Regions from separate parts of the Pseudalkalibacillus berkeleyi genome, predicted to be linked through region 1. Evidence: riboswitches for the same ligand, from Rfam matches in the RefSeq annotation. Region 1 holds a riboswitch; each other region holds the start of a gene.
What was found. A riboswitch is a leader RNA that binds a small molecule or an ion and turns the genes downstream of it on or off. The one in region 1 is predicted to bind lysine.
Positions count from the first base shown of each region.

Region 2: linked by a shared signal. The riboswitch ahead of lysA (diaminopimelate decarboxylase) and the one ahead of L2716_RS12510 (Na+/H+ antiporter NhaC family protein) in region 1 are both predicted to bind lysine.
Region 3: linked by a shared signal. The riboswitch ahead of L2716_RS08615 (aspartate kinase) and the one ahead of L2716_RS12510 (Na+/H+ antiporter NhaC family protein) in region 1 are both predicted to bind lysine.

Region 1 is NZ_JAKIJS010000001.1:2,371,700-2,382,767, reverse strand. It holds gene L2716_RS12535 (tripartite tricarboxylate transporter permease) at 1-257, shown strand, start outside; gene L2716_RS12530 (DUF72 domain-containing protein) at 714-1,559, shown strand; gene L2716_RS12525 (bifunctional metallophosphatase/5'-nucleotidase) at 1,579-2,976, shown strand; gene L2716_RS12520 (YunC family protein) at 3,043-3,348, shown strand; gene yunB (sporulation protein YunB) at 3,426-4,217, shown strand; lysine riboswitch at 4,306-4,491, shown strand; gene L2716_RS12510 (Na+/H+ antiporter NhaC family protein) at 4,700-6,262, shown strand; gene L2716_RS12505 (sodium-dependent transporter) at 6,599-8,107, shown strand; gene L2716_RS12500 (MetS family NSS transporter small subunit) at 8,109-8,219, shown strand; gene L2716_RS12495 (M23 family metallopeptidase) at 8,307-9,287, opposite strand; gene lipA (lipoyl synthase) at 9,507-10,406, shown strand; gene L2716_RS12485 (YhcN/YlaJ family sporulation lipoprotein) at 10,527-11,068, opposite strand, start outside.
Region 2 is NZ_JAKIJS010000001.1:1,478,643-1,489,710, forward strand. It holds gene L2716_RS07850 (peptidylprolyl isomerase) at 49-483, opposite strand; gene lysA (diaminopimelate decarboxylase) at 565-1,890, opposite strand; lysine riboswitch at 2,000-2,172, opposite strand; gene L2716_RS07860 (spore germination protein) at 2,236-3,708, opposite strand; gene spoVAEA (stage V sporulation protein SpoVABEA) at 3,677-4,264, opposite strand; gene spoVAE (stage V sporulation protein AE) at 4,271-4,621, opposite strand; gene spoVAD (stage V sporulation protein AD) at 4,621-5,643, opposite strand; gene spoVAC (stage V sporulation protein AC) at 5,665-6,114, opposite strand; gene L2716_RS07885 (stage V sporulation protein AB) at 6,157-6,579, opposite strand; gene L2716_RS07890 (stage V sporulation protein AA) at 6,560-7,192, opposite strand; gene sigF (RNA polymerase sporulation sigma factor SigF) at 7,405-8,163, opposite strand; gene spoIIAB (anti-sigma F factor) at 8,177-8,617, opposite strand; gene spoIIAA (anti-sigma F factor antagonist) at 8,617-8,967, opposite strand; gene L2716_RS07910 (D-alanyl-D-alanine carboxypeptidase family protein) at 9,132-10,304, opposite strand; gene L2716_RS07915 (pyrimidine-nucleoside phosphorylase) at 10,661-11,068, opposite strand, start outside.
Region 3 is NZ_JAKIJS010000001.1:1,611,498-1,622,565, reverse strand. It holds gene namA (NADPH dehydrogenase NamA) at 1-645, opposite strand, end outside; gene L2716_RS08630 (SRPBCC family protein) at 791-1,213, shown strand; gene L2716_RS08625 (pyridoxamine 5'-phosphate oxidase family protein) at 1,235-1,870, shown strand; gene L2716_RS08620 (histidine phosphatase family protein) at 1,893-2,447, shown strand; lysine riboswitch at 2,589-2,780, shown strand; gene L2716_RS08615 (aspartate kinase) at 2,955-4,187, shown strand; gene L2716_RS08610 (glycerophosphodiester phosphodiesterase) at 4,472-5,263, opposite strand; gene L2716_RS08605 (M20/M25/M40 family metallo-hydrolase) at 5,512-7,128, shown strand; gene L2716_RS08600 (MBL fold metallo-hydrolase) at 7,145-8,128, shown strand; gene L2716_RS08595 (SDR family NAD(P)-dependent oxidoreductase) at 8,115-8,900, shown strand; gene L2716_RS08590 (YqzH family protein) at 9,174-9,398, opposite strand; gene L2716_RS08585 (hypothetical protein) at 9,512-9,688, shown strand; gene L2716_RS08580 (GNAT family N-acetyltransferase) at 9,781-10,692, shown strand; gene L2716_RS08575 (TetR/AcrR family transcriptional regulator) at 10,667-11,068, shown strand, end outside.

The DNA.
Region 1 (11,068 bases):
GTACTTTTGATTTGTATTTACTACTCTTATTCGGGGTAGTAGGATACTTAATGAGATTGTTATCATTCCCAGCTGCGCCATTTATACTAGCCTTTATCTTAGGTGGGATGATGGAGCAAGCATTCCGACAAGCCCTAACAGCTTCAGGAGGGAGCTTGATGGTATTCATTAATGATCCGATATCCGTTTCGCTATTGATTGTTAGTATATTGTCATTTGTAGTACCGTTTATTCGCGGGCGGAAAAAAACGCAATGATGTAGATGTAATAATAGTGCTAACCCTTTGCCTGCTGGTTATGACCCCAGAAAGGAATTGTTCATTGCCGAATAGTCTTCTAAGGACCAAATTCAACACTAAGACGAAGGGTTAGAATTTTTATGACACGTATTAAATACTTTATTCTTGCTACAGGAATCGTCATCTTGGTCTCTCTAAGCATGGCAGCCTGGGACTTATAATGATCGGAAAAGCTCTTCTAAAATAGAAGAGTTTTTTTGATATGAATTCACATACATATGAAATAGCTCTCGATTCCCAACATATATAACCTATTTATCGAAAATAAGTGGGAATTAGCCCCTATTCATCACTTATCTTTCACAATTTCACAAGATAAGTGGTGATTAAAAAGAGTGTTCAAATACTTGCACTTTTATCGAGAACAAATCAAAATATAAGTACCTAATAAAAGTTGTGAGAGGATACGAATGTATGATTGAGATTGGAGTTACGGGCTGGGGGGACCATGATTCTCTTTATGCCCCAGATATTAGACCGACTGACAAACTGAAAACGTACAGTAGCTTTTTTCCAACTGTTGAAGTCGATTCATCCTTTTATGCCATTCAACCGATTAAGAACTACCAAAAGTGGGTGAGGGACACGCCAGATCGTTTCTCATTCGTGGTTAAGGCTTATCAAGGGATGACAGGGCATACGAGGGGAGAAATCCCATTTTCGACCGCAGATGAAATGTTCAACCTATTTAAAGAATCGATCCAACCACTCCAAGAGGCAAACAAACTGAAAATGGTGCTGTTTCAATATCCACCATGGTTTGATTGTAATCGTGACAATGTGGAGCAGCTTAGGTTAGCGAAAGAAAAAATGGGGGACATACCCGTAGCTTTGGAGTTCAGGCACCAATCTTGGTTCCACCCTTCTTACATTGAGCGAACGCTTGATTTTATGAGAGAGGAAGAGTGGATTCACAGTATTTGCGATGAGCCTCAAGCCGGTTCAGGCTCAGTACCTAGAGTCCTTGAGAAAACACATCCTCAACAAACGCTCATTCGCTTTCATGGCCGAAACGAACACGGCTGGCAAAAGAAAGGCAACCCAAATTGGCGGGATGTCCGATATCTTTATCGTTATAATAAGGAAGAGCTCATAGAATGGAAAGAACGGCTAGTCGAACTGCATACCCCTGGTCATGATTTGACGGTATTATTCAATAACAACTCAGGTGGGGATGCTGCAGATAACGCGAAAGAAGTGATTGATCTCCTCGGGATTGAATATGGTGGACTTGCACCAAGACAGCTGGACTTATTTTAACTTTAAAGGAGATGATACATTGAGCAACGTAAAACTGCATCTGTATCATACAAATGATTTACATAGCCATTTAGATCAATGGCCTAAAATAATGGGTTTCCTTAAGCAACAACAACAAAAGCACGATGAGGCCAAAGAATGTGTCGTTCGTTTTGACATAGGAGATCATGCGGACAGAGTTCATCCGTTAACGGAAGGGACAGAAGGTCGTGGGAATGTTGAACTGATGAATGAGGCGGGCTTTCTTAATGCAACCATTGGAAATAACGAAGGGATTACATTTTCAAAGGAACAGCTCGATACACTTTATCAAGATGCGAATTTCCAAGTGATCCTTGGCAACTTGAAAGATGATGAGGGCAATCGGCCGCACTGGGCGAAGCCGTATGATATCCATGAGCTCCCGAATGGCATGAAAATAGGAGTTATTGCGGCAACGGCACCCTTTAGAGCGTATTATGAACTGTTGAACTGGGATGTGTTGGACCCTTATGAATCCATAGTCGAGTTTGCAAACGAAATACGAGATCAGGTTGATATTCTTATTCTACTGTCTCATCTAGGATTAGAAGCGGATAAGCAATTAGCAACTGAATCTACCGGGATTGATATCATCCTTGGATCGCATACACATCACGTCTTACCAGATGGCATTCATTCCAATGAAGTTACCATTGGTCAAGCAGGAAAGTTTGGTTTTCACGTTGGGCATATGGAGATTGACTGGAACGCTGATCATCGTAAAATCACCCATGTAAAAGCAGAAGTGATGGATGTGCGCAACCAACAACCAGATGAAGAGAGTGAAATGCTTCTTAAGCAATTGACGGAAAAAGCACATGAAAATTTACAAGAAGTAGTTACTGTACTGAACCAGCCCCTTGAACTTGAATGGTTTAGCAAGTCACCATTTACAACTCTTTTGGCTGAGGCGATCCGAGAATGGTGTGACAGTGAAATTGGTATGATTAATGCCGGGCTCCTTCTCGAGCCATTGAAAGAAGGACCCGTCACGAAGGGAGACTTACACAAAGTCTGTCCCCATCCCATCAACCCGTGTAAGCTCCTTTTAAAAGGTGAATATTTAAAGGAAATGATTCACCATGCGCTGACAAATGAACTTGCTAACCTTCGGATCAAAGGACTTGGTTTTCGCGGGGAAGTCATCGGACGAATGATTTTTGATGGTGTAGAAACGGAAGGTCGATTGATGGATGATGGGGAGTACCACGTTAGAAGAATACTAATCAATGGTGAGCCAATCGAGCAAGATAGGGTGTATTCAGTAGGGACCGTAGACATGTTCACATTTGGTAGACTACTCCCATCCGTAGCCTATTCGGAAGAAAAAAAATATTACCTGCCGGAGATGCTCAGGGACGTGCTTGCTTGGAAATTAAAAACCCTAGAAAGATAGGTAAACCGCCAACACGCTTTGTACAGCTATGACATATTCATAGTAAAGAAAAGGAGCGTGAGGAAGATGATTTCGGTCACCCCTATTGAGATCAATGGGCATTTATTTACAGGTGTAACCGTTGCATTACCGAAAACCAATTTCATGTCAATCAGTAATGACAAAGGATATATTATGTGTGGAGCATTGGATGTCGCTTTGTTAAATGAAAAACTTGCAGAGCGAAAAATCATTGCTGGGCGTGCAGTAGGTGTACGGACACTTGACCAACTGCTCGATGCACCTTTAGAATCCGTAACATTGGAAGCTGAAGCCATGGGCATCACGGTTGGAACGACTGGACGAGAAGCTTTGGTAAAAATGGCTCAATGAGGATGCATACACACAAAATAATAGCGATACAACCCCCATTCATTGCATACATATAGCAATAGATAGGGGGTTTTCTTATGTGGCGAATACGGAGGCGTGCCCGAATGAAAGGTCCGCTACCTTTTCAATACGTTTTTATAATTTCATTCATTATATTTATTTTGTTGACTGCCCAGGCACTTTGGTTAGTCGATCAAGGTATACAACCTGCACTAATGAAAATCGCTGAAACAGAGACAGAGGATATTGCTCAACTTGCAATTCGTAGTGCGGTAAAGAGTAGAATCGTTGACTCTGGTAAAATTGGTGAATTGCTTGTGTATAAAGAAGATAAGGATGGAAATGTCGTAAGTGTAAGTACGAATCCTAAAGTAATTAATGAAGTACAGTCACTTGCAACAGCAAATGTACAGTCTCTCCTCGAGCAAATTGAACAAGGGAAAAAACCTGATTTCTACAATTTCGCAGACGTAGAAGTGACGCGGGAAAATGAAGAGCAAGCTGGATATATTACGGAAATACCATTAGGGCGAGCGACAAACAACTCTTTACTTGCTAACTTAGGTCCAAGTATACCGGTTAAGCTTCGTGTAATCGGAAGTGTTCAATCAGATTGGATTGAAACAACTGAAGTGTCTGGTATTAATAATACAAAGCTTCGAGGTTGGATTAATGTTGTCGTTAAAGTTCAAGTAGTCGTTCCGTTCCAAACAGATGAAAAGGAAATAGAGACGAACATTATGCTCGTATCTGTATTCATGCCAGGAAAAGTACCAGATTACTATGGTCCAGGAGGAGGCGTACAACCAACTATACCTATTACGGAAAGCAATAAATCTGAGGATGACAAAGAGAATGGATCACAGTAATGTGGTAAAATCCATATACCTTGTATTTTTATAAAACTTTTATTATAATATAACGTGGCGCGAAAACAATATTATAAACCTTATCATCGGATGAGGTAGTGGAGCATAGAACAAGAGTAGCTTTGTGGGAGTATGACATCAATGATCACAAGCGAAAGGGTTCATTGCCGAAACCATATTTGAATGTCCATTCGAATATGGTTGGGGTTGCACCGAACAGGTGTAGCACTGTCACTATTCGGGGAATATTGAATAGTGGAGAACTACGTGATCGATGGGGGATAACCGTTACAAAAGGTAACGATAGGTTATTTTCTATCTATCGTTACCTTTTTTTTATTTACCTAAAAGTAGGATTATTAATATTTCGAGGTTAATACTTCCTTAGAGTATTAACGAAATTTACAAAGCTTACTTAATAATGATAACCGGTTGTTTCATCGATTAATGATCTAAACATTATAAGGAGGAACACTGTACCAATGGAAAATACAATATATTCTTTAATACCGCCATTATTGGCATTGCTGATGGTCGCGTTTACGCGACGCGTACTCCTATCACTTGGGACAGGCATCATTGTTGGTGCTCTTATGTTGCAAAACTTTGACATTGCCGCAAGTGGTATGAAGATCTTTGAAATCATCCGTGGGCTCTTCATCACCGAAAATGATGCAGGGTCATGGGAAGTCAACACATGGAATGTCTTTATCCTTTTGTTCTTATTACTTCTCGGAATGATGACCTCTCTGATCGCCATTGCAGGTGGAAGTCGAGCATTCGGTGAATGGGCGATAAAAAAAGTAAAAACGCGAGTTGGAGCGCAAATGCTCACAATCGTGCTCGGAATTATCATTTTTATTGATGATTATTTCAATTCTTTAGCTGTCGGTAACGTAAGTCGTCCACTTACAGATCGTCATCGTATTTCACGCGCCAAGCTAGCTTACTTTATTGATTCTACTGCAGCGCCAGTTTGTGTAATTTCACCTGTATCAAGCTGGGGAGCTTATATCATTGGACTAATTGGCTCTATTCTGGCTACACATAGTGTTACGGATTATGGTGCACTAGAAGCCTTCATCACGATGATTCCGATGAATATCTATGCATTATCAGCATTACTGCTCGTATTTGCAACAGCACTTTTCAATATTAATCTATTTTCTATGAAAACCCATGAAGAGCGGGCAATCAATGAAGGACAAGTTCTTGATCCTGATAAAAAGGCTGTTCCAGGAGAGCAAAGCGACCTTCCTGAAAGTGATCGAGGGAAGGTAAGAGACCTCATTTTGCCGATTATTGCATTGATTATTGGTACGGTCGCGGCTATGCTCTATACCGGTGCACAGGCAACCGATGGTGAAGTAACATTACTTAAAATGTTTGAAAACACTGACGTTGCAAAATCTCTCGTTTATGGAGGATTGTTTGGATTAGCGGTAACGATTGTCTTATTCTTAGGTAAAAGACTGCCAGGAAAGCATTTCGGACTTGGTGTATGGAAAGGGATTCAATCCATGCTTCCAGCAATTTATATTTTGATCTTTGCTTGGGTAATCGTAGCTATTATTGATGAGATTGGCACCGGTAAATATCTTGCGGGTATTGTTGATGGCAACATTAACCTTGCATTCTTACCTGTTATCTTATTCTTAATTGCTGGTGTGATGGCATTTGCAACAGGTACGTCATGGGGTACATTTGGTGTTATGCTACCGATTGCAGGGGAAATTGCAGCAGCCACAGATATTAACTATCTCTTACCAGTCCTTGCAGCTGTCCTTGCTGGATCTGTATTTGGAGACCACTGCTCACCGATTTCAGATACAACAATCCTGTCGTCAACAGGAGCGGGGAGTAATCATATTGACCACGTCATGACACAATTGCCTTATGCGGTATTGGCAGCCGTGATCAGTTCGGTTGGATTCCTCATTCTTGGATTTACGCAAAGTATACTCCTATCACTATTGACTTCTATTGCACTAATGGTTGTCGTTGTATTGGTATTACGAAATTGGAAATCTGTAAAAGTAAATTAATTCACTGTAAAAGCCTAAGTGGTGATTCAATTCATCACTTAGGTTTTTTGATGTGCAAAACTGGAAATATATTCTTGGGAATCACCGAGCATTCTAATAATTCGCTATTCAAAGACAAAATGTTATGTTCGTATAATGTAAATGTCAAAAAATGTAGTATTTTCATACTAATCTTTACGACAACAAATATAGATAGATATCACTAATTTTTTTGAAAATTCTTTGACATGCTTTTGGCAAATCGCTATACTTATAGACGAAATAGTCAGAAAAAACGAAAGGTTTTTACAAAAGGAGACTTTCGTTTCAAATTGTACAGAGAATGGGGGAGCTTTCATGGATAACAACAGAGCACAATGGGGGACAAGAGCAGGCTTTATCCTTGCAGCGGTTGGTTCTGCAATAGGCCTCGGAAACATATGGCGTTTCCCGTATATTGCTTATGCTGATGGCGGTGGTGCGTTTTTCCTACCATATTTAATCGCATTGCTCACAGCAGGTATTCCTATATTAATTTTAGAATTTACAATGGGTCATAAGTATCGTGGTTCATCACCATTGACATTTGCACGCATCAACAAAAAAGCGGAATGGCTAGGTTGGTGGCAAGTCCTTATATCTTTCGTTATTTCAACGTATTACGCAGTCATTATCGGTTGGGCCTTAGCATATGCCTTCTTCTCATTTAAACTCTCTTGGGGAGACGATACAGGCGGATTCTTGATGGGTGACTATTTAGGAGCTGCTGATACTGAAATTGGAACACTAGGTGGAATCGTTCCAAATGTATTCATTCCATTATTAATCGTATGGGTTATTACCCTAGGTATTTTATTTAAAGGTGTTAAGAAAGGGATTGAAGTTGCCAATAAAATTTTCATCCCGGCACTACTCGTACTATTTATGATCATCGTCATCCGCGCACTAACTTTAGACGGAGCTAACATCGGATTAGAGGCACTATTCAAACCAGATTGGAGCCGAATTGGTGATTCGAAAGTCTGGATTGATGCATACGGGCAAATTTTCTTCAGTTTATCCATTGCATTTGCAATTATGATTACGTATTCAAGTTATCTTCCAAAGAAATCGGATATTACGAACAACGCATTCATCACTGGATTCAGTAACTCGAGCTTTGAGTTGTTAGCAGGTATTGGGGTATTTAGTGCTCTTGGATTTATGGCAAAAGCATCTGGTGTTGATATTAGTGAAGTCGCAACAGCAGGTATAGGTCTTGCATTTGCGGTATTCCCGGCTATTATTAATGAAATGCCAGCCTTTAGAGAGTTATTCGGATTCTTATTCTTTACATCACTTGTTCTGGCGGGTCTATCTTCGTTAGTTTCAATTAGTGAAACGTACATTGCAGGTTTCCAAGACAAGTTCAATATTTCTCGTACGAAAGCAGTAGCAATCGGTGGAGGACTTTCAGCATTGATTTCCGTCCTTTATGCTACAAAAGGTGGACTATATATCTTGGACGTAGTCGATCACTTCGTATTATCTATGGGTGTAGGATTATCAGGACTCGTCGAAGTCATCTTAATTGCATGGGTGTTTAGAAAGGTCAAGTCGCTACAAGGGTATGCGAATGAATTTTCTGACATACGTCTTGGTAGCTGGTGGGTCATTTGTCTAACGGTTATTACACCACTACTTCTTGGTTTCATGATGATCAAGAATGTGTATACGGATATTGTTGAGCCATACGAGGGATACGAAGTATCCTTCCTAATCACATACGGTTGGGTAGCACTTGGTCTAACACTTGTTGCTGGATTCTTATTCGCATCACGTCGCTGGAGCAAAGACATTGATGGCGAAAATAAGGAGGTAAGCTAATATGACAGGATCTGCAATTGCGATGTTTGTTGTAGGCGCCGTCATCATTTGGGGCGGTCTAGCTTTAAGTATTGGAAATGCCATTAAGGTAGCTAAACAAAATAAAGAATAATTTAAAGGATGAGTTGGTCACAAGCCGACTCATCCTTATTTTTATTCATAAAAAAGTTACTTGATATTCCTGAATTCTATTGGCTCGCTATTTCCTCCGGTCTTGTCTTTCCCATGCTTTTAAATAAGGGTAGGGATCAAATGACCATTCGTTGTATCCATTATCTCGGTACATTCCGTAATGAAGATGAGGTGGGAACTTTCCTTGTGTTCCGGGAGGTCCATACCCTGAACTTCCTACATAACCGACTGTTTGCCCCGGTTTAACGACAGACCCTTTGTCTATCCCTTTTTCAAAACCGTTTAAATGAGCGTAATAATGGTACACATTGTTCAAATCTCGAATGCCGATTCGCCAACCACCAAAGCGATTCCAACCTTTCATTTCAACGATGCCGTATGTTGTAGCACGAACGGGAACCCCGTAATTGGCAAAAATATCAGTTCCTTCATGAATACGTAAACCACCAAAACCTCTTCGATCTCCCCAAGTGTTCCGGTAGCTATAATTGGAGCGAATAGGAACGGGAAAGGCTTTATCATGTAAACTAATGGTTTGAAATTCTTTATATACTTTTGCAATACCGGTAATAATATCAACTGTTTTATCCCGTTGATAATAATCCCATAACCCTATACGTATGTTTTCATCATCAAAACCGTACGACTGTAAATAGTTTGAGAATGTAAACAAAAGGTCCTCATCATTGTCCCGATCTGCCTTACCATCATTGTTACCATCTAACCCGATGCCACCAAAAAGGGAAATCGTTGTGGCATTTTGATCGTCTACATTTGGATTTAATGGACCAGCCCACTGTTCGGGCGAATAATAAATCCCGATTAAACCTTTTTCTTCTGGAAGGTCATTTTGCGCATTACGAAGAGATCGTTCATATTGATCGATTGCGGCAAGGTAGTACCAAGGGACAGATGTTAAAGCTTCCATCTTGTGATACAAGCCATATCGTTGTACATCTTCCTTTTGATATTCTGTTTTTGCATGCGTATCATTCGAATATACACTTAAGCTGAATATGAAGATAATGAACAGTACAATTTTTTTCATACAGGGAACTCATTCCTTTCCTGTATCTTTTCCATAATGTTAGTTTGTATTGAATAACGCAAATGATGATTCTCAAATGTTGGAAAAGTAGTTGAGCGGCGTCGGTTATGGAACTTCGTCGAACAATATGATACAGTAATAAAGTATTGGATGATCGGATCAGAGTAAGCAAGCTCAAAGCCGGAATCTTAAATCTAATCCTACGATGGAGTGAGTTAGATGGCGAAAAAAGAAGAACATATTCGTAAGCCCGAGTGGCTTAAAATCAAATTAAATACGAACGAAAATTATACAGGCCTTAAGAAGATGATGCGTGAGAATAACCTACATACGGTTTGTGAGGAAGCGCGTTGTCCGAATATACACGAGTGCTGGGCGGAGCGTAAGACAGCAACATTTATGATTCTTGGTGATGTTTGTACACGTGCTTGTCGTTTTTGCGCAGTTAAAACAGGATTGCCAAATGAATTAGATCTTCAAGAACCTGAACGTGTAGCGGAGTCTGTGAAATTAATGGGACTTAAGCATGCGGTTATTACAGCTGTAGCACGTGACGACTTGAAAGACGGTGGATCTGGCGTTTATGCAGAAACAGTCCGAGCGGTTCGTCGTGCGAATCCTTTCTGTACAGTTGAAGTTCTGCCTTCAGACATGATGGGGAACTATGATAACTTGAAGACGTTAATGGATGCTCGTCCAGATATTCTTAATCATAATATCGAGACCGTTGAACGTCTGACTCCACGCGTTCGTGCCCGTGCAAAATATGAGCGTTCTTTAGAATTCCTTCGCAGAGCTAAAGAAATGCAGCCAGATATTCCAACTAAGTCAAGTCTCATGGTTGGACTTGGCGAAACGAAAGAAGAAATCATTCAAACGATGGATGATCTTCGTGCAAATGATGTAGATATCATGACAATTGGACAGTATCTACAACCGTCTAAGAAACACTTGAAAGTACAAAAGTACTACCACCCAGATGAGTTTGCTGAGTTAAAAGAAATTGCAATGACTAAAGGCTTCAGCCACTGTGAGTCAGGTCCTATGGTACGTTCTTCTTACCATGCTGATGAGCAGGTTAATGCAGCTTCAAAACAACGTCAACAAGGCGCACAATAATTTAAGTGAAAAGGGCTGACCACATACCGATGATGTTCATCGTATGCTGGGTCAGCCTTTTCTTGTTCCATAAAAGAATTAAATTTTAGTCAACAACTATTTCACGTGCTTGCGCTTTTCTCATTTCATTTTTCCTGATTGATTTCGTATCCCCATATCTGTGTCCATTTTTCCTTCTTCGCCTTCATATCCGCTCATTCTTTCTCCTTGTGGCGATTTTTTCATCTCTTTTACAAGACCGTCGACACTATTTTTTACATGCGCGGTGGTTTCATCTAAATTTTTGTATCGTTCTATATCTTCGAAAAGGGTGGTATCATCTGAGACATAGACTTTGAACCAACGGGGTACGACTGATAATGCTGTCTTTTTGACCATATCTGCAGTTTTGTTCCGGTCATCAGTCTTTGCTTCATACACAATAAGTACTTTATCACTTGTGACGAGTGTTGCTGAATCTTTAACATCTCTGAACTGCATAACCATCCTTGAGATGATATTAGATAGTTGCTTCCGATCCAGCTGTGGTATTTTGGACATTGGACCTCTCTCATCAGAAGGACTTTGTATGCGTGTATAGCCAAAGTCATTGATTGCATCTTCAGGTGTTTTTCCAGGAGTACCAGCACGATCACGCGCATCCATCGTACGGTTTAACCCAT
Region 2 (11,068 bases), 890 kb from region 1:
CTGACTCGAAATCCAATAATATGGATTTCTGAGTCAGTTTCTCATTTATTACTCTTCCCAAACTTTAACTTCTTTCATTACGTCGCCGTTTTGAGTACGTAATGCTGAGTCCAAGCCTTCTGTAACTTGACCGAAAACGGTATGTACACCGTCTAAATGTGGTTGGCTGTCATGAACGATGAAGAATTGGCTTCCTCCAGTGTTTTTACCTGCATGAGCCATTGATAATGAACCAGGCTTATGTTTATGTGGGTTACCTTCTGTTTCACAGTCAATTGTGTAACCAGGGCCACCGGTACCTGTTCCTGTTGGACATCCACCTTGGGATACAAATCCTGGTATGACACGGTGGAACGTTAATCCGTTGTAAAATCCTTCGTTCGCTAATTTTTCAAAGTTTGCTACTGTATTCGGTGCTTCTTCTGGGAAAAATTCAATCAGTACTTTTTCGCCGTTTTCAAATTCAATACTTCCTTTTTTCATGATAAAACCCTCCTCTACTGCAAGTAGTTTCATTGTATGTTTTTTTGAAAGAGAAGTAAAGAAATGCACATTCGATATCCCTTAAAAACTTGTTACTACAGTCTTTTTCAATGGACGGTCGAGGTGAACAAGATCGCGATATGTTTCTCGCTCCACGACAAGTTGAGCTTCACCTTCTTCTACGAACACAACTGCAGGACGCGGGAGACGATTATAATTGTTCGCCATAGAGTATCCATACGCACCAGTACAGAACATCGCTAAAATATCACCTTGGGAGGTTTTCGGTAATGATACCTCTTGGATGAGCATATCCCCTGATTCACAACACTTCCCCGCTATAGATACAGTCTGTGTGTTCTTTTGAGATAGACGATTTGCAATCACCGCTTCATATTTCGCCTGATACAAAGCTGGTCTCAGGTTATCCGTCATACCTCCGTCTACTGCAAGGTAATTTCTCACTCCAGGAATTCTTTTTTCTGACCCAACCGTATAGAGCGTAGTTCCTGCTTCGCCAACGATCGATCGACCTGGTTCAATCCATATTTCAGGCATGGCCAAGCTCTTTTCTGCTACTTGATCTTGGACTTCATCTACAACAACGTTCATCATTTCTTCTATTGAAATCTTCTTGTCATTTGTCGTGTAGGCAATTCCGAATCCTCCACCTAGATTGACAACTCGCGCTTCATAACCAAATGATTCAGACCAATCTTCCAGTAAGTCAAATATTTTACGAATCGCCATCACAAATCCATCTGATTCAAAAATTTGTGATCCAATGTGACAATGGATACCCATCATATCAATGTATGACGAGGATAGAGCCTCATGCAAAGCCTGATCCGCCTGTTTACTAATAAGATCAAAGCCGAATTTAGAATCCTCTTGACCGGTCAGGATGTACTCATGTGTATGAGCCTCTATGCCAGGTGTAATGCGTAACTGGATCGGAATGACACGGTTCAGGCTTTCACCAATCGACTTAAGACAATCCAATTCGTAAAAGTTGTCCACAACGATACTTCCTACACCTTCTTCAACTGCTGCAGTTAATTCCTCAATACTCTTATTGTTACCATGAAAATGTATGTGCGTTGCAGGAAACCCTGCTTGTAGCGCAGTAAATAACTCTCCCCCTGATACGACATCCAGGTGGAGTCCTTCCTGTTGCATTAATTGCACCATCGCAATGCAAGAAAAAGCTTTACTGGCATATGCAACCTTTGCTGTCACATTTCTCTTCTTAAAAGTTGAAAGATAAGCTGTTGCTTGTTCACGAATTTTCGCTACGTCATAGACGTACAAAGGTGTACCAAACTCCTTCGCTAAATCAACCGTATCAACGTCACCAATTTCTAAATGCCCTTCACTATTCATATTGCCAGATCCTAAAAATACCATGTTCATTTCTCCTCTCTCTATATCGGAGAGAGCTCATTAACTGATGGATAGACAAAAAACCAGTCCATGTATTTTAGGTACATAAACTGGTTTAGTCCGTACCCTCATCAGTTGGAATAGCTCTCCACTACATGTGTAGTGACAGTCCGTTGCTTATTCAGCAACGACCCAGCAAACAATTTCGGGCTTTCTTGTTTGCTTCGGCAAATTGACCTTTCATCGTCCGTCTTCGCACCCCTGCTCATGACGATTACTCTTTCGCTTCGCGCCTCTACCCCATTACATTGAATGAGGCAATTATTAAATTAAGCATTACTTTAGCATAATATCCGGGTAGAATCAACCTTAATTTGATTGTTTCTTATGGTTTTGTGGCCTGACGATACTTGGTCTCACTTTAGAAAGTGGAACGGATACTCTAATTAACACTTGCATCAAAGCTTGAGGATTGAAAGGGATGAACGGCCACAAATATGGTGTATTCAAGTTTTTGATACTGCATAAGAAAACGATAACGAGCGTGAACCCGACCATAAAGCCTGGCACCCCAAAGATCAACACAAGAGTGATCATAATCAACCGGACGATTTTGTTCGCTACACTCAACTCATAACTCGGAGTGGAAAAGGATCCAATCGCCGCAAGCGCTACGTATAATATTACCTCTGATACAAATAAGCCGACATCAATGGCGATCTGTCCGATTAATACCGCTGCGATGAGCCCCATTGCAGTTGATAAGGCGGATGGGGTGTGAATGGCTGCCATCCTCAATACATCAATCCCTAATTCAGCAAATAAAATTTGTAAATAGATAGGGATGTTGGACTCTTTATTTGGACCGATGAAATCAATATGCTCAGGTAACAATTCCGTGTTCAACACGAACAAAAGCCATAATGGTAGGAGGAATACAGAAGTAATCATGCCCCCAAATCGGACCCACCTTAGAAATGCACCGATCATCGGTGTTTGGCGGTATTCCTCTGCATGTTGAACATGATGGAAAAACGTTGTAGGTGTAATGATTACACTTGGTGATGTATCGACAAAAACAAGGACATGCCCCTCTAACAAGTGAGTTGCAGCAACGTCTGGACGCTCTGTGTAACGGACTAAAGGATAAGGATTCCAACCTTGCTTGACTATGAACTCTTCTACTGTCTTATCAGCCATCGGAATGCCATCAATCCGGATTTTATCGAGCTCTTGTTTAATTGTTTTAATTAATCCTGGATCGGCAACATCTTCTAAGTAGGAAATACATACGTCGGTTTTTGAACGGTCACCAATTTGTACGATTTCATTTCGTAATCTTTCATCTCGTAGACGTCTTCTAGTTAATGCTGTATTTTCCACGATGTTTTCCGTGTAACCATCTCGGGCACCACGTACGACCTTTTCAACATCTGGTTCTGAAGGGGTTCGCCCAGGATAGCTCCTGACATCTACTATGAACCCTTCATCTTGACCGTCAATCAAAACAGCAATTAACCCTGATAATACACGATCGATAATTTCATCCAAGTTTTTTGCAGTGGAAACTTGTTGATGTGCAAGATGATTTTTTATGACATCTTTCGTTTTTGAACTCGTTCTGTATTCATTGTCCATCAACAAAAGTTCTTTTAGGAGCATGATAATGAATTCACTGTCACAGAGACCTGTACAATAATAGATATGAACTTCTTTGTTTAAAATGTTCATCTTACGAACACCTACATCGAAGCTCTTTCCAATCCCCATTTTTTCTTTTAGCAGTTCTTCATTCTCTGCAATCTTTTTGTTAATCGGTGTCTGTTCTTTTTTCGGATGCATATTTCCCACTCCTTTCTAAGATGAGTTGAATCGCTTGTTTTGTAATTGGAGAGCCTCGTTTCGCTTCATCAATTCCTGCCATCTTTCCGATATCCCCTACACCTACAATGAACGGGATATTTAGTTCATCTAAAATGTAAACCGTATCACCATCAATTCTTCCGAATTCGGTATCAGGTAACCCACTTTTATCCACACCGTAAGCGGAAAGTTCTCCGAAACGGTCTAAACTGACGTCTACGCGCGTCCACTCGGCGAGGTGTGTTTTAGAAGCAACAGCAATTGCACCGATCACATCAATTTCGTGGTGATTATTGACCGCTCTCATCGCCCTCTCACCTGGTCCTTCACCTTGAAATCCACAATCATCAAACATGACAAGCACTGGGTCATAAGGTGTCGATAAGATCATGTCGACAAGCTCTTCTCCTGATAACTTGGATGGATTCCCCCACGACTGGGAAATACACCGACCACCGATTTCCTTTGCTACACATTCGACGGCTTTTAACGCATATAGATCTCCATCAGTAATTATGATGACTCGTTTTGTCATGTCTCATCATCCTTTAGGTTTAAAGAGCACTGCTACAATAAATCCAAAAAGTATGGCAGAAGAGATACCAGCAGAGGTTAATTGGAAAATTCCCATCGCGATACCAATAAAACCATGTTCTTCAGCCTCTGCCATGGCCCCGTGTAAGAGTGAATGGCCAAAGCTTGTGATTGGAACTGTAGCTCCAGCACCAGCAAATTGAATTAATCGATCATAAAGTCCAAATCCATCTAAACACGCTCCTGCAACGACAAAACCAGAAGTAAGGTGAGCGGGTGTGATGGTGAAGAAGTCTAATAGTAATTGTCCGATTAAACAAATTAATCCGCCTACAACGAAAGCAATCAAGTACTCCATTAGTGAGTCCCTCCTACATTTGAAGCTTCAAAAACAACCCCATGCGCAATAGTCGGAATCGATTCTTTTTGTTGAATCATAATCGGATTCATTAAAGCCCCCGTCGCTACGACAAAGATCCTTTTCAAATTGCCTGCTTGGAGTTCTTTGATTAAATGTCCGTATGTTACGACTGCTGAACACGCGCACCCACTACCGCCTGCAAAAACAGGTTGATCAGGGCGGTATACTAATAATCCACAGTCCTGATGATTAGCGGTTAAATCGAAATTCTCTTCCCTTAAAAGCTCCAGTAAAATCGGTGAGCCTACCGCTGAAAGATCTCCAGTTACAATTAAATCGTAATAATCCGGACTTCTACCGGTGTCTTTTAGATGTGTGGCGATCGTGTCTGCTGCTGCAGGAGCCATAGCCGAGCCCATATCGAATGGGTCTTTAATGCCAAGATCCATAACGCGGCCAATTGTTGCTGATGTAATTTTAATTTGAGAAGGTGTTGTTCCTACGATTGAAGCACCTGCGCCTGTAACCGTGTACGTGGCTGAGTCTGGCTTTTGCCCACCGTATTCTGTCGGGTATCGAAATTGGCGTTCAGCTGTTGCGTTATGGCTACTTACTGCCGTTAATACGTTATTTGCAAATTCTCCATCCACCAACGCAGAAGCAACAGCCAGTGTTTCCATAGACGTAGAACAAGCACCAAACATCCCGAGAAATGGAATTTGATTTTTTCTTGCCGTATAGTTCGAAATGACCGTCTGGTTTATTAAATCCCCCGAAAGGAATAAATCAATATCACCTGGTTGCTTGTCTGCTTTTTGAAGACAAATGTCAATCGCTTGTTCCATTAAGTGCATTTCTGCTAACTCCCAATTATCTTGACCACAATGAAGTTCATCAAATGTTAGATCAAATTTTTCACCTAGAGGTCCAGAAGCCTCATCCGGCCCGACTACAGCAGAAGAAGCACTCATATAGATAGGTTTTGAGAAAGTCCAAGTTTGTTTTCCTGTAAGCTTCATAATCGCCAATCCTCCTGAGACTTAGATAAATAATTTGATTAAATAACGAATCATCCCGATAACATAAGCTGATACGGCCCCAAATACGATGACAGCGCCTGCTAATTTAAATAAGTTAGTCGCGATGCCAAGCACGATTCCTTCACTCTTATGCTCCAATGCGGCACTCGTTACCGCATTTGCAAATCCTGTTACAGGTACTATTGAACCCGCACCACCGAATTGACCGATTTTGTCGTACACACCAAATCCGGTTAGTAGAGATGCAATCAAGATGAGGGTTGCGACTGTCGGATTACCCGCAGTCTGTTCGGTGAAATTGAAAAATGTAATGTAAAAGTTGGTGATTCCTTGACCGATTAAGCAGATGAAACCACCAACCATAAAAGCTTTAAAAGCATTTAATACATATGGGGTTTTCGGTTGTAACGGCTTGATTTTTTCTAAGTATGCCTTCTGTTCAGGTGTCATGTTGTTCTTTTTTGCCAATTCCTTTCCACTCCTTGATGTAGTCTATAAATGAACAAAGAATATCCAATGGAATAATGACCCCAGTACTTTACCAAACAAGATGGCCATTAGTAGTCCTAACACTTGCTCCTTAAAACCTACTCGTTTCATAAGGATTGGAAGAACATTCAATACCTCAGTAAGTGCAGCTGCTAGCATCCCAATAAATGTCCCGCTTGCTATACCAATAGGGATGAGAATCCATGCATTCATATGAATGGTCATATCTCTCAGTCCATACCAACTAGAAAATAGAACCCCTAGAATTACACTCATTTCATAGCTTCTTATGCGCGAATAGGTTTTTGAAATTTGCATGAGCCTTGGTAGAATCCCAAAGACTGTGAGGAGCGCCACAAACCCAGCACCAACAGCGAGTCCCCCTCCTAATCCAATAATCATGATACTAATGATTTGGATCGTCATTCTTCTTCTTCTCATTTTCACTATTTTCATTCATGATGACGTACTGGTCGAGATCTTGTTGGTAGTTGAACATCTCAACATCTAGTGGGCTAGGCTCTTCATTAAATCGTTTCTTGAAAATATGATTAAAGAACAAGACCATTCCAAATCCTAACCCTAATGAATATGGAATTTGGAGTAACAACGGATAATCGTTTTGCTGACCTGTCACTATGAAATAAATCTTCTGGTGAACTTCTTGCATGCTGACATCTTCGTGAAAGTTCATAATCGCAAGCCCTGCTCCGATAAATAGTAATATCCAGACGATTATGAAATAAGCACCTGTCATTTTCGGTCGATTGTAGATAACTTCAATAATCGTTTGAGAAGTGCCAATGGGCTGGATATCAAGCTTGGGATATTCATTCCTTATCGCCTTTAGTACTTTCATCAGGTCAATTACGACGATAGTTTTATCATGAATTGAAATTTGGTGGATGATCATCTTACTTATTTCATTAATAATATGATCCGGGCCTACAAGCTGGGCTACGTCTTTAATGAGTACAGTTTGCATGGGAGAAACGTGTAGTTTATGACGCATTCGTAAATACACTGCTTCTGTATCCAAAGAAAGGCCCCCTTTTTTGCCAATTCGTTTATGTGTAGTATGTTTCTTCCAAACGTGTCTCATTCCGTCCGCAATATCTATCCAATAATTCCCTGTTATTGATTCAATAAGTTGAAGCATCGTCAAGTCAAAAATAGATGTTATGTGGCGCAAATGATTACTGGTGAAAAATTATATAAGCAGTCCGCACTAAAAAACCCAGATCGACGAATTTACTCGTCCATCTGGGTCTTCATTTCCTTCAATATTTTCTTTTCAAGTCTTGATACTTGCACTTGCGATATACCAAGTCTTGTTGCGACTTCCGATTGGGTTTGATCTTTAAAGTATCTGAGGTAAACAATTAACCTTTCCCGTTCGTTTAATGTTTTAATGGCTTCTCGCAATGCAATTTGATCGAACCATTTTGATTCATCACGATCAGAAATTTGATCAAGTAAGGTAATTGGATCCCCGTCATTTTCATAAACCGTTTCATGGATGGAGGATGGTGCCCTAACTGCTTCTTGAGCCATTACTACTTCTTCTGGACTTATCTCAAGTTTCTCTGCGATTTCATTTACAGTGGGATTCCGGCCAAAGTTCTTAGATAGCTCATCCTTTACTTTTCGGACTTTGTTACCAAGCTCCTTCAGTGACCTACTTACTTTCACAGTCCCATCATCGCGTATAAACCGTTGTATCTCTCCGATAATCATCGGAACCGCGTATGTTGAAAATTTTACGTCATAACTAAGATCGAATTTATCTACTGATTTGAGTAGACCGATACTCCCGATTTGGAAGAGATCGTCCGGTTCGTACCCTCTATTCAAAAATCGTTGTACAACTGACCATACGAGTCGCATGTTCTTTTCAACAATGGTATCACGAGCTTTCGGATCACCATCTTGACTACGTTGAATCAACTCTTTCATTTCCTTGTCACTCAGGTACGGTGGCTTTTTATCTTGTTTGACGTCCAAATCCATAGGCTATGCTCCCTTAATTACAAAGCGCTTTATGATTTGATAAATACTTTTTCAAGCGGATCGTGGTGCCGAATGACTTTTCTGTTTCAATCTCAATCTGATCCATGAAGTTCTCCATGATGGTGAATCCCATACCTGAACGTTCCAATTCAGGCTTAGTCGTGTACAATGGTTGGCGTGCTTCATCTAAATTATCGATTCCAATTCCTTCATCCCTAATGAGGACTTCAACAAATCCATCCTCTAGTCGGCACTCAATGTGAACCATGCCGTTATCGTTATTTTCATAACCGTGAATAATCGAATTCGTCACGGCTTCAGATACAACCGTTTTAATTTCAGTTAACTCATCAACAGTTGGATCGAGCTGTGCAATAAATGCTGCAACCGTAACCCTTGCAAACGATTCATTTTCACTTCGAGCAGAGAACTCCATTTTCATCACATTCTTCATTATGCCACCCCCAGCGTGTTCAGAGCTTTTTGTTCGCTATCCTCTAGACGGATAATTTTGAACATGCCTGACATTTCAAACAGTCGTTTTACAGAAGGGGAGATCGAGCATACAACCATTTCTCCACCTTGACTTTTGATCAATTTGTATCGACCGAGGATCACTCCTAAACCAGAGCTATCCATAAAAGACAAGGCTTCCAAATTCAAGATAATATCATGGATTTGATTCTCTTCAATGGTTTGATCGACTTCTGAACGTAACTGTGCTGCTGTATGGTGGTCTAAATCACCTGATAATCGGATACAAAGAACACGGTCTTTCACTTCGAGTTTAACGTTTAGACTCACTTACCTCTCCTCCTTCTTCTAGTAGTGAGTCAATTCTATACCGTTCACTTCGAATCCTTCTCGGTGACAAAACTAGTGTCAAATCGATGTTTAATCTAATAATTTGCAAAGCGCTCTGTCGATTTTTAACCCAAAAATAATTAGAAATTATACTAGACTAGGATTTAAGGTGTTTGTGAAAATTTCCCTACCGTTCGCTTAAAGAGTGCCCACCAGTTCGCTGATTGCACATTTTCTGAAGCAACGAGAGGAGATTCAGTTACTTTCTTCCCATTATTTTTTACGATGATCGTACCAAGGCGATCGCCTTTCTCAATAGGCATTTTCACGTTTTTCTTGATTTTGATTTCTGTTTTCAGCTTTAGCTTTTTCTCACCTTTTTTCATTAAGACAGAAATCGGCTCAGAAGTAGCCATTTGTACTGTTTTCGAGATTCCTTTTTGTACTTCTACATCATCAATCATTTGGTGTCTTTCGTACAATTTCTGCGTCTCGTAATTTGCAAAAGCGTAATCGAGCATTTGTGTTACTTGAGCATTCCGTTCTTTCGTTGTAGGTGCACCCATAACAACTGCGATGACACGCATATCATTCTTTTTCGCAGTTGCTGTCAAACAATATTTCGCCTCATGGGTATAGCCCGTTTTCAAACCATCTACACCAGGGTAAAATTTCACAAGTTTATTTGTATTTACAAGCCAGAACTTTTTATCCGTGTTCTGACGTAAATAATCTTCATATTTGCCTGTGTATTTAGTAATTTGCTCGTACTTTAACAGCTCTTTGGCCATCAGGGCCATATCTCTTGCCGTACTGTAGTGTTCCTTTCCAGGTAGTCCGGTTGCGTTTTCAAAATTCGTGTTTTTCAATCCAAGTTCTTTTGCTTTATCATTCATTAGTTTAACGAAAGCATCGTTCGTACCCGCAATAAATTCTCCGAGCGCAACAGATGCATCATTTCCAGAAGCAAGTGCGATACCCTTCAACATCTCTTCGACTGACATTTCTTCTCCAGCCTCTAAGAAAATTTGAGAGCCTCCCATCGAAGCTGCGTACTCACTCGTTCTCACTTTATCCTTCATGTTGATTTTGCCTTTATGTAAAGCTTCCATCACGAGAATCATGGTCATAATTTTCGTCATACTTGCCGGAGGAAGCTTTTCGTCAGCATTTTTATCAAATAGAACTGTACCTGTATCTCTTTCAATCAAAATTGCAGAAGACGCTTTATTTGCAAGAGAATTAGCAGTAACATGATCCTCGTTTGCAAAAGCAGCTGGAGATACGACCGTGAAGGCCATCACAACTACAAGAATACTAGTAAAAAAACGTTTCATTGCATAATCCCTCCATTCTTATTATTCTTATTTTTACCAATTTTGGTTGGTTTATACTTATATTGGTAATTTGGATTAAGTGGAGGGAAGAGGTTTTTGTTGCGGGAATCACGGTATGCACGATAAAACTTGAGTTTTGCACGATAAATTCCGAGTTTTGCACGATAAATTCCGAGTTTTGCACGATAAATTCCGAGTTTTGCACGATAAAACCTAATTTGTGCACAATAACCAGTTTTGAAACTTTGCTAAGTCATAGTTGCGCGTATGTATACTTTTTTCACATAAAAAAAGGCTGCCCCGTACACCTACTCTCATAGGTGTTTTGGGACAACCTGATTTTCATCATAGTCAGTTTACATAATTTCTTTATAGACAAGTGGTGGCGCATCGACTTTTTCAGATGAAATCGTATATGCATCACGTAATTTCTTCAATACGTCATCAACATTTTCTTGATTGCTGTGTAGAGTTGCGATTGCGTCGCCTTCTTTCACTTCATCTCCAACCTTCTTATGAAGGACGATTCCTACTGCTAAATCAATGACTGATTCCTTTGTCGCACGGCCGGCACCTAATAGCATTGCTGCAGTTCCTACTTCATTCGCAGTAATTTCTGATACGAATCCGGCTTTGTCTGCTACGAATGGAATTTGATGTTTTGCCTGTGGCATTTTGCTTGGATCGTCAATAACTGTTTCGTCGCCACCTTGTGCTTTTAAGAATGTCTTGAATGCTTCGATCGCTTTGCCATTCTTCATCAC
Region 3 (11,068 bases), 760 kb from region 1:
ACGAATAAATAGTGCCCCATCCCAAACCGATTTGACAGCAGTTATGATTTCACGAAGGAAGTTGAATCTCTTTTCTTTCGTCCCGCCATATTGATCTGTACGATGGTTGGTTAGCGGGGATAAAAATTGACTAATTAAGTAGCCATGTGCCCCATGGATTTCAATCACATCAAATCCGGCTTCTTTACTTCTTATTGCTGCTTTTCGAAAATCTTCAACAGTATCTTTAATTTGATCAATCGTCATCTCTTCTGGTACTTCCATTTTATCGTTGTAAGGTAAAGGTGAGGACGAATAAATAGGTCCATCCACAATTGCTTTTCGTCCAGCATGTGCAAGCTGTATTCCGACTTTCGCATCTTGCTCATGGATAAGGCTTACAAGCTCACGCAGACCTTCGATTTGTCCATCTTCCCATATGCCTAAATCTTGCATCGATATTCTGCCTTGCGTATGTACAGCGGACGCCTCCAGCATGATGAGTCCTACTTGCCCGACAGCGCGGCTCGTGTAATGGGTCTTGTGCCAAGTCGTCACCTTCCCGTTTTCAGCTTGACAAGAATACATACACATCGGCGACATGACAATCCGATTTTTTAACGTCATATTTTTAAAAGTAATGGGTTCAAAAAGCTTAGCACTCAAGTTCTCAACTCCTTATTTTTTGTAAGTGTATCACATCGATCGAGATTAATCTGAAAACATGCTCATTAATGGCAAGAAGGAAGGACTTGTATAGAGCAGTATTGAATTAGTACATTTATTAATGATTTATAAAGGATGGGTATACATGATGAACGTAACGAAAATGAAGATATTTAAGCCAACATCAGAAGTTTTTGAAGCTTTTGTTGATCCCTCTAAAATTGGGCACTTTTGGTTTTCATCAAGCTCTGAAAGATGGGAGCAAGGGAAAACGATCACACTAAAATATGAAGAGTACGGTGCACAAGTTGATATCGTCGTATTAGAAATGGAGCGAGACAGAAAGATCGTTTATCAGTGGGGTGAGAATGTCGTAACCCTCTCTCTTGAAGAAATGGATAATCACTCCACAGTAATTGAAGTTACCGAAGAAGGATTCAACGCTACAGGTGAAGAACTAACCAACCTCTTAATTGATAACAAAGAAGGCTGGGTATATATGCTAACTTGTTTAAAAGGATATTTGGAGTTTGGCGTAACTCAGTTGAGAGCGAGTTTAGTAAAATAGTATTTTTCGAGGAGATTAGCGATGGACAAGGACAGATTCAAGAAATGCGTGACTAGTCAAGAAGAGCTTAAGCTTTTAGTAGGAAGTCCTAGTGAAAAAGCGAAGAAAAAAGTAATGGATTGCTTAGACCATCACTGCAGACAGTTTATTGAGAAGTCTCCTTTTCTCGTGATGGCTACTTCAGATGAGAATGGCAGGTGCGATAGTTCGCCAAGAGGTGACGCACCTGGATTCGTGCATGTAATAGATGATTACCATTTAGTCATTCCAGAACGACCAGGAAATAAGCGAGTCGATTCATTGCTTAACATTTTATCTAATCCTCATATCGGACTCCTATTTGTTATTCCAGGGTTAGAAGAGACTTTACGCGTTAACGGGCAAGCAGTGATTACAGAGGATGAGCAAATTCTAAATGAAATGCAGGTGAACGGAAAAGCGCCTATATTAGGAACGATTGTCAAAGTGGATGAGTGCTTTATACATTGTGCGAAAGCCTTTAAACGATCCAAGCTTTGGGATTCTAAAACTTGGCTCGATCAAGCAGAGCGCCCTAATCCAGCAAAAATGTTGCATGCGCATGTTAACTTACCCGGCTTATCTGAAGAGAAAATTGCAGCTGAATTACAAGAAAGCTATCGAAACAGACTGTACTAATTTTACATGAGGAGGGGATTGTATGATCTATGTTGTCAGACACGGGCAAACCGATTTAAATAAAGAAGGTAGGCTGCAAGGGAGATTAGGACTACCTTTAAATGAAGAAGGGGTGAAGCAAGCCGAGCGTTTAAGAGAAGATTTTGTGGAGGTTGAATTTGATTTTGTATTTTCTTCCCCACAAGAGCGAGCGATACAAACTGGAAAGATCGCAACAGGCAATGAACCTATAATAGATAAGCGTCTTGATGTGTTTGATTTGGGAGAAGCAGATCGTTTGTTAAAACATGAAGTTAAACTAGCTGGTGCCGTACCTGATCCAAATGTTTATCAAGGGGTTGAAGATATTCATACATACATCGAAAGAGTGTTTGATTTTATGAATGAAATAGAACTTAAGTATGGTGGAAAGGATGTTAACATCTTAATTTCGGGGCACAAATGTACAACCGGAAGTATCGGTGCCTATTTTGAAGGGATTCCTGAGGACCGAAACATTTTAAGGCTATCATCGGATAATGGAGCGTACAAAACGTATCCACTCAACAGGAAGACTAGTACGAATCCAATCTCATAAATGATGAAAACGACGTAATCGCAACATATCTTAATCAAACACAGTAAATAAGTTATGAAAAAGAAAAACTTGTCTCATAGTCAAGTTTTTGATAGAATACAAACAATTAAATTTTCAGGCCACACTTCAAGCATTAAGTGAAGTGATGGTAGAGGCGCGAAAACCAATAGTATGATGCATGAAGAGGTTGAGCTCTTATGAGTGCATAGGAAAGGGGAATTCGCCGAAGCTGAATGATTGTCTCAAACATCATTTGGCTGGATCTGTATTGAATAAATACAGAGCTGTCATACGACACAAATCCCTGATGTCGTATGGAGGACTATCTCACGCAAGGGAATAAGTGTGGCAGACGTTTGAGGATTGACTCTCAAGTCTGACGATTTGTTTCAATTCAATCATATTGCAAAACGAGTTTTTTGCTATGGTTGTTTGAAAAGTCCGTCACACTTACATTGAGTCAATCCTTTTTATATTGTAATTTTAGCTGATGAAAGGAATGGAAGCATGGCTTTAATCGTTCAAAAATATGGTGGTACTTCTGTAGGTTCTATTGAAAGAATTCAAAATGTAGCGGAACGTGTAATAGAAACTTACAAGCAGGGTAAAGAAGTGGTCGTTGTCGTATCTGCGATGGGGAAAAGTACAGACCAATTAATTCAAATGGCAAATGATATATCCGAACAACCTTCAAAAAGAGAGTTAGATATGCTCGTTTCTACAGGTGAACAAGTTTCGATGTCGCTGTTAGCAATGGCGCTACAACAAAAAGGCTATGAATCAGTATCACTTACGGGATGGCAAGCTGGTATTAAAACAGAATCTGTCCACGGTAATGCAAGAATTTTGGATATTGATTCACGACGGATCAACGGGCATTTGGCAACTGGTAAAATTGTCATTGTAGCAGGGTTTCAAGGGATTACTGAAAATGAGGAGATTGCAACACTTGGCAGAGGCGGCTCAGATACGACAGCAGTAGCAATTGCTGCATCGTTAAACGCCGACAAGTGCGAAATATATACAGACGTTACGGGCGTTTTTACAACAGATCCGCGTGTCGTTAAGGACGCGCGAAAGCTTGAAGCAATTTCTTATGATGAAATGCTTGAACTCGCAAACCTAGGTGCTGGTGTACTCCACCCACGATCGGTAGAGTTTGCGAAAAACTATAATGTAACACTTGAGGTGCGCTCGAGTATTGAAAAAGAATCTGGAACAAGAATAGAGGAGGAAGTAGCAATGGAAGGTAACTTGATGGTGAGAGGAATTGCGTTTGAGGATAATGTAACAAAGGTTACCGTGTATGGGTTGCCAGATGAAATGTCAACACTTTCTAAGTTGTTTACAACACTCTCTGATAATCAAATTAACGTCGATATCATCATTCAAAATACAAACGGAAATCAAACCACCGACATCTCATTCTCTGTAGATTCAGATATTCTTCAATACACAATGGATGTGCTAAGTAAGTTTAAATCTGAGTTAAGATATGAGCATATTGCATACGAGGAAGGACTTTCGAAAGTTTCCATTGTGGGCTCAGGAATGATATCGAATCCAGGTGTGGCTGCAAAAATGTTCGATGTTCTGGCAGAAGGTCAAATTAAAGTCAAAATGGTCAGCACTTCTGAGATAAAAGTATCGACAATCGTTGATAGTGGGGAAATGATCTCTGCGATTGAGTGCTTGCATGAAGCCTTCGAATTAGATGCAAGACAAGCTGTTACAGTATAAACGGATCATCGAACACTAATTGAGTGCTCGGAAGCGAGCAAAACGTGATACGGAGCACTCATAGAGGTAAATTGGGTGCTCGGTAGCGAGTAAAACGTGATACGGAGCTCTCATAGAGGTCGAATGGGTGCTCGGTAGCGAGTAAAACGTGATACGGAGCACTCATAGAGGTCGAATGGGTGCTCGGTAGCGAGCAAAACGTGAAACGGAGCACTCATAAATGTAGAATGAGGTCGCGGTAACACCGTGATCCGGCTACGACGACCTCATATGGGAGCTACATCCTATTTTAAAAAGCTTTTTGGGTTCATTTTTTGCAGTGCGGTCATGACTTTGTTTGATTTTGGAGCATGGAGCCCTGATCGGACATCAAAGGCGATATCTGGAACGTCCGTAATAATGGCATCGATTTTATTCTCAAATAACCATTTCATTCGTTTAGGATCATTGATGGTGTATGGTCTAACGCGAATTTCGTGTTCCTTAAATCCGTTTAACATGAATTGATTGAGCGTCCGCCAATGTGGGTGTGCACTTTCAGCAGGAAGGCTCTTCACATAGTTCCATGGTTCATACAAACCAGAAGAATAGAGCGGTGCGATATCTATGTTAGGATCAAACTTCTTCATTTCCTTCAAGCTATAGTGATTAAAGGAAGAGTAAATGAGCCGGTCCTCTAATCCATGTTCTTGAACGAGATCATAAACGATTTTTTCCATACCATAGTACGGGAGTATGTTGTTTTTAAATTCAATATTCAATTTCAATGTGGTTGGTTTCATCCAAATTAAGAACTCCTCAAGCGAAGGAATTCTTTCATATTTAAACTTTGCAGAAAACCATTTGCCAGCATCGAGACAGCGTATTTCATCATAGGTGTATTCACCAACAAGCCCTTTTACGCCTGTTGTACGTTTTAGAGATTCATCATGAATGATGACTGGAATTTTATCTTTCGTCAGTTGAACATCGAGTTCAATACCATCAGCATGTTGTTCAAGTGCTTTTCGAAAGGCAGCCATCGTATTTTCAGGTGCATATTTACTTGACCCGCGATGGGCGAAAATTAAAGTCAAATCAATCTCTCCTCAAATGTCTTTGAAATGCTGCAGCATACATATTAATTAAATATAAACACTTAGGTGTAATTTAGCATGTTCTATATAGTATACTCAAATAAACTTCATGAGGTAAACATTTCTTACAACCTAACTTTTAACTGAGTTAAAGTTTTTCCAGTATAGAAAGGAATACGGTTAAATCCGACGAGCTTTAAAGAAACGCATACAAAATTCGACATCATTCAGTAAATGGAGTGAGTGTAATGAATAAGTGGCAGGATCAAGAAAGTCTGAAAGAGCTACTTTGTCATCTGATAGAATTTCCTAGTATTACAGGATCTGATGCAGAACTTGCAATTAGTGAATTCATTTATATGAAGCTTAATGAGCTAGACTATTTTAACGAAAACCCTGAAGACTTACAAATACACCCAACACGAGATGGACGTAAGTTTGTAACAGCATTTGTGCGGAATAGTAATCAGCCGAAAACAGTCGTACTCATTAGCCACTTTGATGTAGTTGATATAGAGGATTACGGAGAATGGAAGAACCTAGCCTTTCGCCCTAAGGAGCTTACTCAAGAATTCCGTGCCAATTTCAATGAGCTACCTCAAGCTGTACAGGAGGATTTAAATAACGGTGAATGGTTATTTGGTAGAGGTTCCATGGATATGAAGGCAGGGCTCGCACTGCAAATGTCCATGATTGAAAAAGCTTGTAACGGGGAATTCGATGGTAATCTATTACTCCTAACCGTTCCAGACGAAGAAGCGAACTCTACAGGTATGATGGAAGCTGTGGAGGTTTTACTTGATATGTCTCAAACGCACCAGCTTGAGTATACAGCATGCCTGAACTCAGAGCCTGTTTTCACACGTTATCCTGGTGATACGAACCAATATGTATACACAGGATCAATCGGAAAATTACTTCCAGGGTTTTTATGCTATGGAATGGAAACGCATGTCGGAGAACCCTTTTCAGGAATTAATGCAAACTATATGGCATCTGAGCTTTCAAGAGCCCTAGAATTAAATACTGATTTTTGTGAAGCCATTGACGGAGAGGTCACACCTCCACCAACGAATTTAATGCAGAAAGATCTTAAAGAAGAATATTCTGTGCAAATTCCTCATGTAGCTGTAGCCTTGTACAATTTGATGGTGATGGAAAGATCCGTTTCTGACATCAACAATGATATGCTTACATTAGCGAATAAAGTCGCAAGGCAAATTGAAAAGCATTTGTACGATCGAGCGATGACCTTTACACAATGGGAATCGTTTCAACCGATGGATCACAAGATATCCGTGTTCACCTATGAACAGTTACTTGAAAAAGCGATAGAACAGTACGGAGAAGCGGAGATTGTTCGTCGACAAGCTTACATTGCAGCGAACTTTAAGGTGCTAGGGGACAGAGATTTATCCACTCGCTTAGTATCCGATCTTGCAGGACTTTGTAAAGACGAAGGACCAATGATCGTCCTATTTTACAGTCCACCCTTTTATCCAGCTGTATCGTCCAGAAACAACTCGAAAATCCAGAACGTCGTTGGAGAATTAATCGACCTCGCTGAGAAGAAGTATAATATAACTATTAAAGAACAGCACTATTTTGCAGGACTGTCAGATTTAAGCTTCACGAGCTTATCACAGCCTGTTGAAGCACTGAAACCATTGTTTGGAAATATGCCGTTATTTCAAAATGGGTACCAGTTCCCACTAGATGAACTTCAACAGCTTAAGATTCCTGTGATGAACTTTGGACCACTGGGACGAGATGCACATAAATGGACAGAGCGATTAAATGTGGATTACTCGTTTGGTGCGTTTCATGAAATGTTACCAGTTGCTATATCCAAATTGCTAAAATAACGGAGGCGTTAAGATTTTGAATTCAGAACGCATACATTGCATTAGTTTACCTACTCCTTTCGCAGTTGGAGATGTGAACGTCTATCTAATTGAAAGCGAAAAGTTAACTTTAGTGGATACGGGCCCGAAAACAGATGAGGCATGGGCGTCATTGAAGCGTCAGATCGATGCACTTGGATTTCAAGTATCCGATATCGAGCAAGTCGTACTCACTCACCACCACCCAGATCACGTCGGGCTTTCTGATTATTTTACAGAACACAGCGTCCGATTCATCACCATGGCTTACAACTTACCATGGTTGAAAAAAGACCCAGCCTTCTTTGAGCACCATGATGCATTTTACTTAACCGTTTATAGAGAAATGGGCATTGAAAAATTTCATAAAAAAGCAATGGAAACCGTCAGAGGGTATCTAGATTATTCCTGCACGATCGATGTGGATGTTGTAGTTGAAGAAGGGGATGCGATTGACGGCTTACCTGGGTGGACCGTTGTTGAAACATTAGGTCATGCCCAAGGACATCTGTCGTTATTAAGAGACACTGATGGTGTGATGATCGGCGGAGATCATCTCATTAAGCATATCTCTTCAAACGCATTAATTGAACCGCCACCAATTGGTGAAACAGAACGACCAAAGACGTTATTACAATACCGAGATTCTCTTATGAAGGTGATCGACAGAAACGTGATAAAAGTGTATGCAGGACATGGAAAACCGGTAGAACATCCGAAAGAGCTTGTGCACTTGCGTCTATTAAAGCAAGAAGAACGTGCTGACGATATTTTAAAAATGATAAGTCAAGAAGCGTTAACGGGCTTTGAAATTTGCCAGAAGCTCTTTCCAACAATCTTTTTGAAAGAGCTAGGGCTGACGATGTCAGAAACACTTGGTCACTTGGATTTATTAAAGAGGGACGATCGATTGAAGGTTGTAGAAAAGGAAGGCGTATTATATTTTCAGGCAAAAGAGGTCGCTAAGCATGAGTGTCGCTAAAGTTGTCGTGATCACAGGCGCATCAAGTGGTATCGGAGCAGAAATGGCAAAGATGATCGCGGCAAAAGGCTGGACGCCTGTTTTGATGGCACGCTCAATTGAAAAGCTGGAGTACCTTCGTAATGAAATCCAAAATGACTTCAAAGTGAAGGCGTATTCTTATCAGCTGGATGTACAAGACCTGCCCCAAATCGAACAGGTTTTCAACCGGATCGAAAAAGAGGTCGGTTCGATTGATGTTTTAATTAACAACGCGGGTTATGGTATTTTTGATTATTTTTTAGATGCGAAGATGGAAGACGTTAAAGGAATGTTTGATACGAATGTGATCGGATTGATGGCTTGTACGAAAGTTGTTTTACCAGAAATGGTTGAGCGAAGGAGCGGTCACATTATCAACATCGCTTCGCAAGCTGCTAAGCTCGCAACGACCAAAGGTAGTGGCTATGCTGCGACGAAGCACGCCGTTCTTGGTTTTACAAACAGCTTACGGATGGAAGTCAAAGATTACGGTATTCATGTGACGACAGTAAATCCTGGTCCCATACGAACCAACTTCTTTAAAGTAGCCGATAAGAGTGGGCAATATGAAAAAAATATTGAAAAGTGGTTACTCCCAGCTGAACTCGTTTCACGAAAAGTGATCTCGACGATAGAAAAACCCGTACGTGAAGTCAATTTACCAGGTTGGATGGAAGTAGGGAGTAAACTTTATCAACTCGCTCCTGCGCTTGTTGAAAAGCTAGGAAAGAAAGCATTTAGCCAGAAATAAGAAAGGGGTGTCCCAAAACATCTATGAAAGTAGTTGTATGGGGCATCCTATTTTAGTTGAAAAGAAGGTTATCGTGCATATATTGAAATTATCGTGCATATATTGAAATTATCGTGCATATATCGAGATTATCGTGCATATATCGAAATTATCGTGCATATATCGAAATTATCGTGCATATATCGAGATTATCGTGCATAACGGGTTAAACAAAAAAATAGGAGCTTCCCATTAAGGACTCATAATCCTTTTCGGTCAGCCCTTTTTCTGTAGTTATTGCTGTGTTGCCAAGTATTGATAAACTTGGTCATGTACGACGACATAAGTTGGTTCTTCTTGTTGTTGTTCTATCTTTGTACCAATTTCTTCAACTAATACGTCATAATCTTCATTTGTGAAGGGGGATAATTCTAGATCTCCAAAATATTCTATTAAACAACGATCAATCATCTTCTTAATAAAAAGTGCTTCCACAATACGCACAACCTTTCCTTTCATAACGATAGTGGAGAGAAAGCTTATCGTCAACAAATTCATTGTTATTTGTTGAAGAAGGAAAAGTTTAACTCCATTCCGAATATAGTTATACAAGAATAAAGGGGGAATGATTCATGCGTATAAAAGTGGTGATGAATAGCGGAAAAGAGTATGTGCTTCAAATGGAACAAAATGATTTTCAAAGCCTCGTTTTGACACAGGATGAATCTGTTCGAGATGAACTTATTGAGATCCATCCTTCTTTATACATCAATCCTTCACACATTTCTTCGTATGAAATTCTAGATTAAATACCATTTTTTTCTTGAAAATGTAAGATTAATGGATTACCATGGAATTATAAAAACTAACCAGTCAGTTTTATATAAGGAGGATATGTTCAATGATTGTGATTGAACGTTTATCAAACTGTTCGCTAACGGATGTCCTTGACGCTTGGAACAATGGATTTAAAGGCTACTATACAGATATGACGATGACAATTGACCGTTTTCTTCAACGTATGGTTCAAGAAGGTTTTTCCGCAGACGATTCTATTGTCGCATTTGTTAATCGAGTTCCAGCAGGAATCGTACTAAATGGATTTCGTAATGTTGAAGGAAAGCTCATTGGCTACAACGGAGGTACCGCTGTTGCGCCAGAATTTCGACGAATGGGTGTTGGCAAAAGGATGATGGAAGCGGTAATCGATCTCTATAAGCAAAAGGGAGTAGATGAAGCTCATCTTGAAGCCATTCACGATAATCATGCTGCAATCAAATTATATGAATCCCTCGGATATTCAACGTCGGACCGGGTCTTTTTCCTGCAACAACAAGGTCCAATACGTGTACAACCGAAGAAACTTGACCCATTATGGGCATTTGAAACGAAAGCTCCTCACTTTGTTCAGCATCTTGATTTTTACGATTGTAGTGGACCTTGGCAAACACAATGGCAAAGTGTGGGTAACGGTGATGCTCTTGTCGTTTCTGAAAATGGACGTGACATTGGATATGGGCTTTACCGAAAGGTGTATGATCCCTACGGCATGCTATCCACTATTGTGCTGCATCAAATAGAGGTCAACTCAAGTACCGAAAAGCGAGAAGCGTTGATCGATACGCTTCTGCACAAAATTTTCGAACCTACCGCCTCATGCAAACGTCTCGTGATCAATCTCTCTAATCAAAAACGGGAAACATTCGAAGCCATTCGTCGACTAGGATTCTCAACGATGGTTGAACAAGTCTGCATGAATATGGGAATAAAGGAGTCGATTAAACCAAATGCCACGCGTATCAGAGAATTATAAGGAAGAGAAGCGTGAAGCTATTCTTGATTCAGCTGCTCAATGCTTTGCTGAGAAAGGGTTTAGTGAAACGACAGTAGATGATATTGCGAAAGCTTCGAAAACGAGTAAAGGCTCCATTTATTTATATTTTAAGAGTAAAGAAGAAATTTTTCATAAACTGAACGATCGTAGAACGGAGAAGTATTTTGAAATTAAAGAGCAACTCAGTGAATTTAAAAATGCTACGGCCAAAATAGATTACTTATTTCAGTATTTCATTAGTGGCAAGATGGATGACAATACATTAAACCATATAGCCGTTCAGTTCGAATTTTGGATTTACGCAACTAAAGCGGGAAGACAGCAAGTATTTGATGATCGGGTAGAACGATTTACT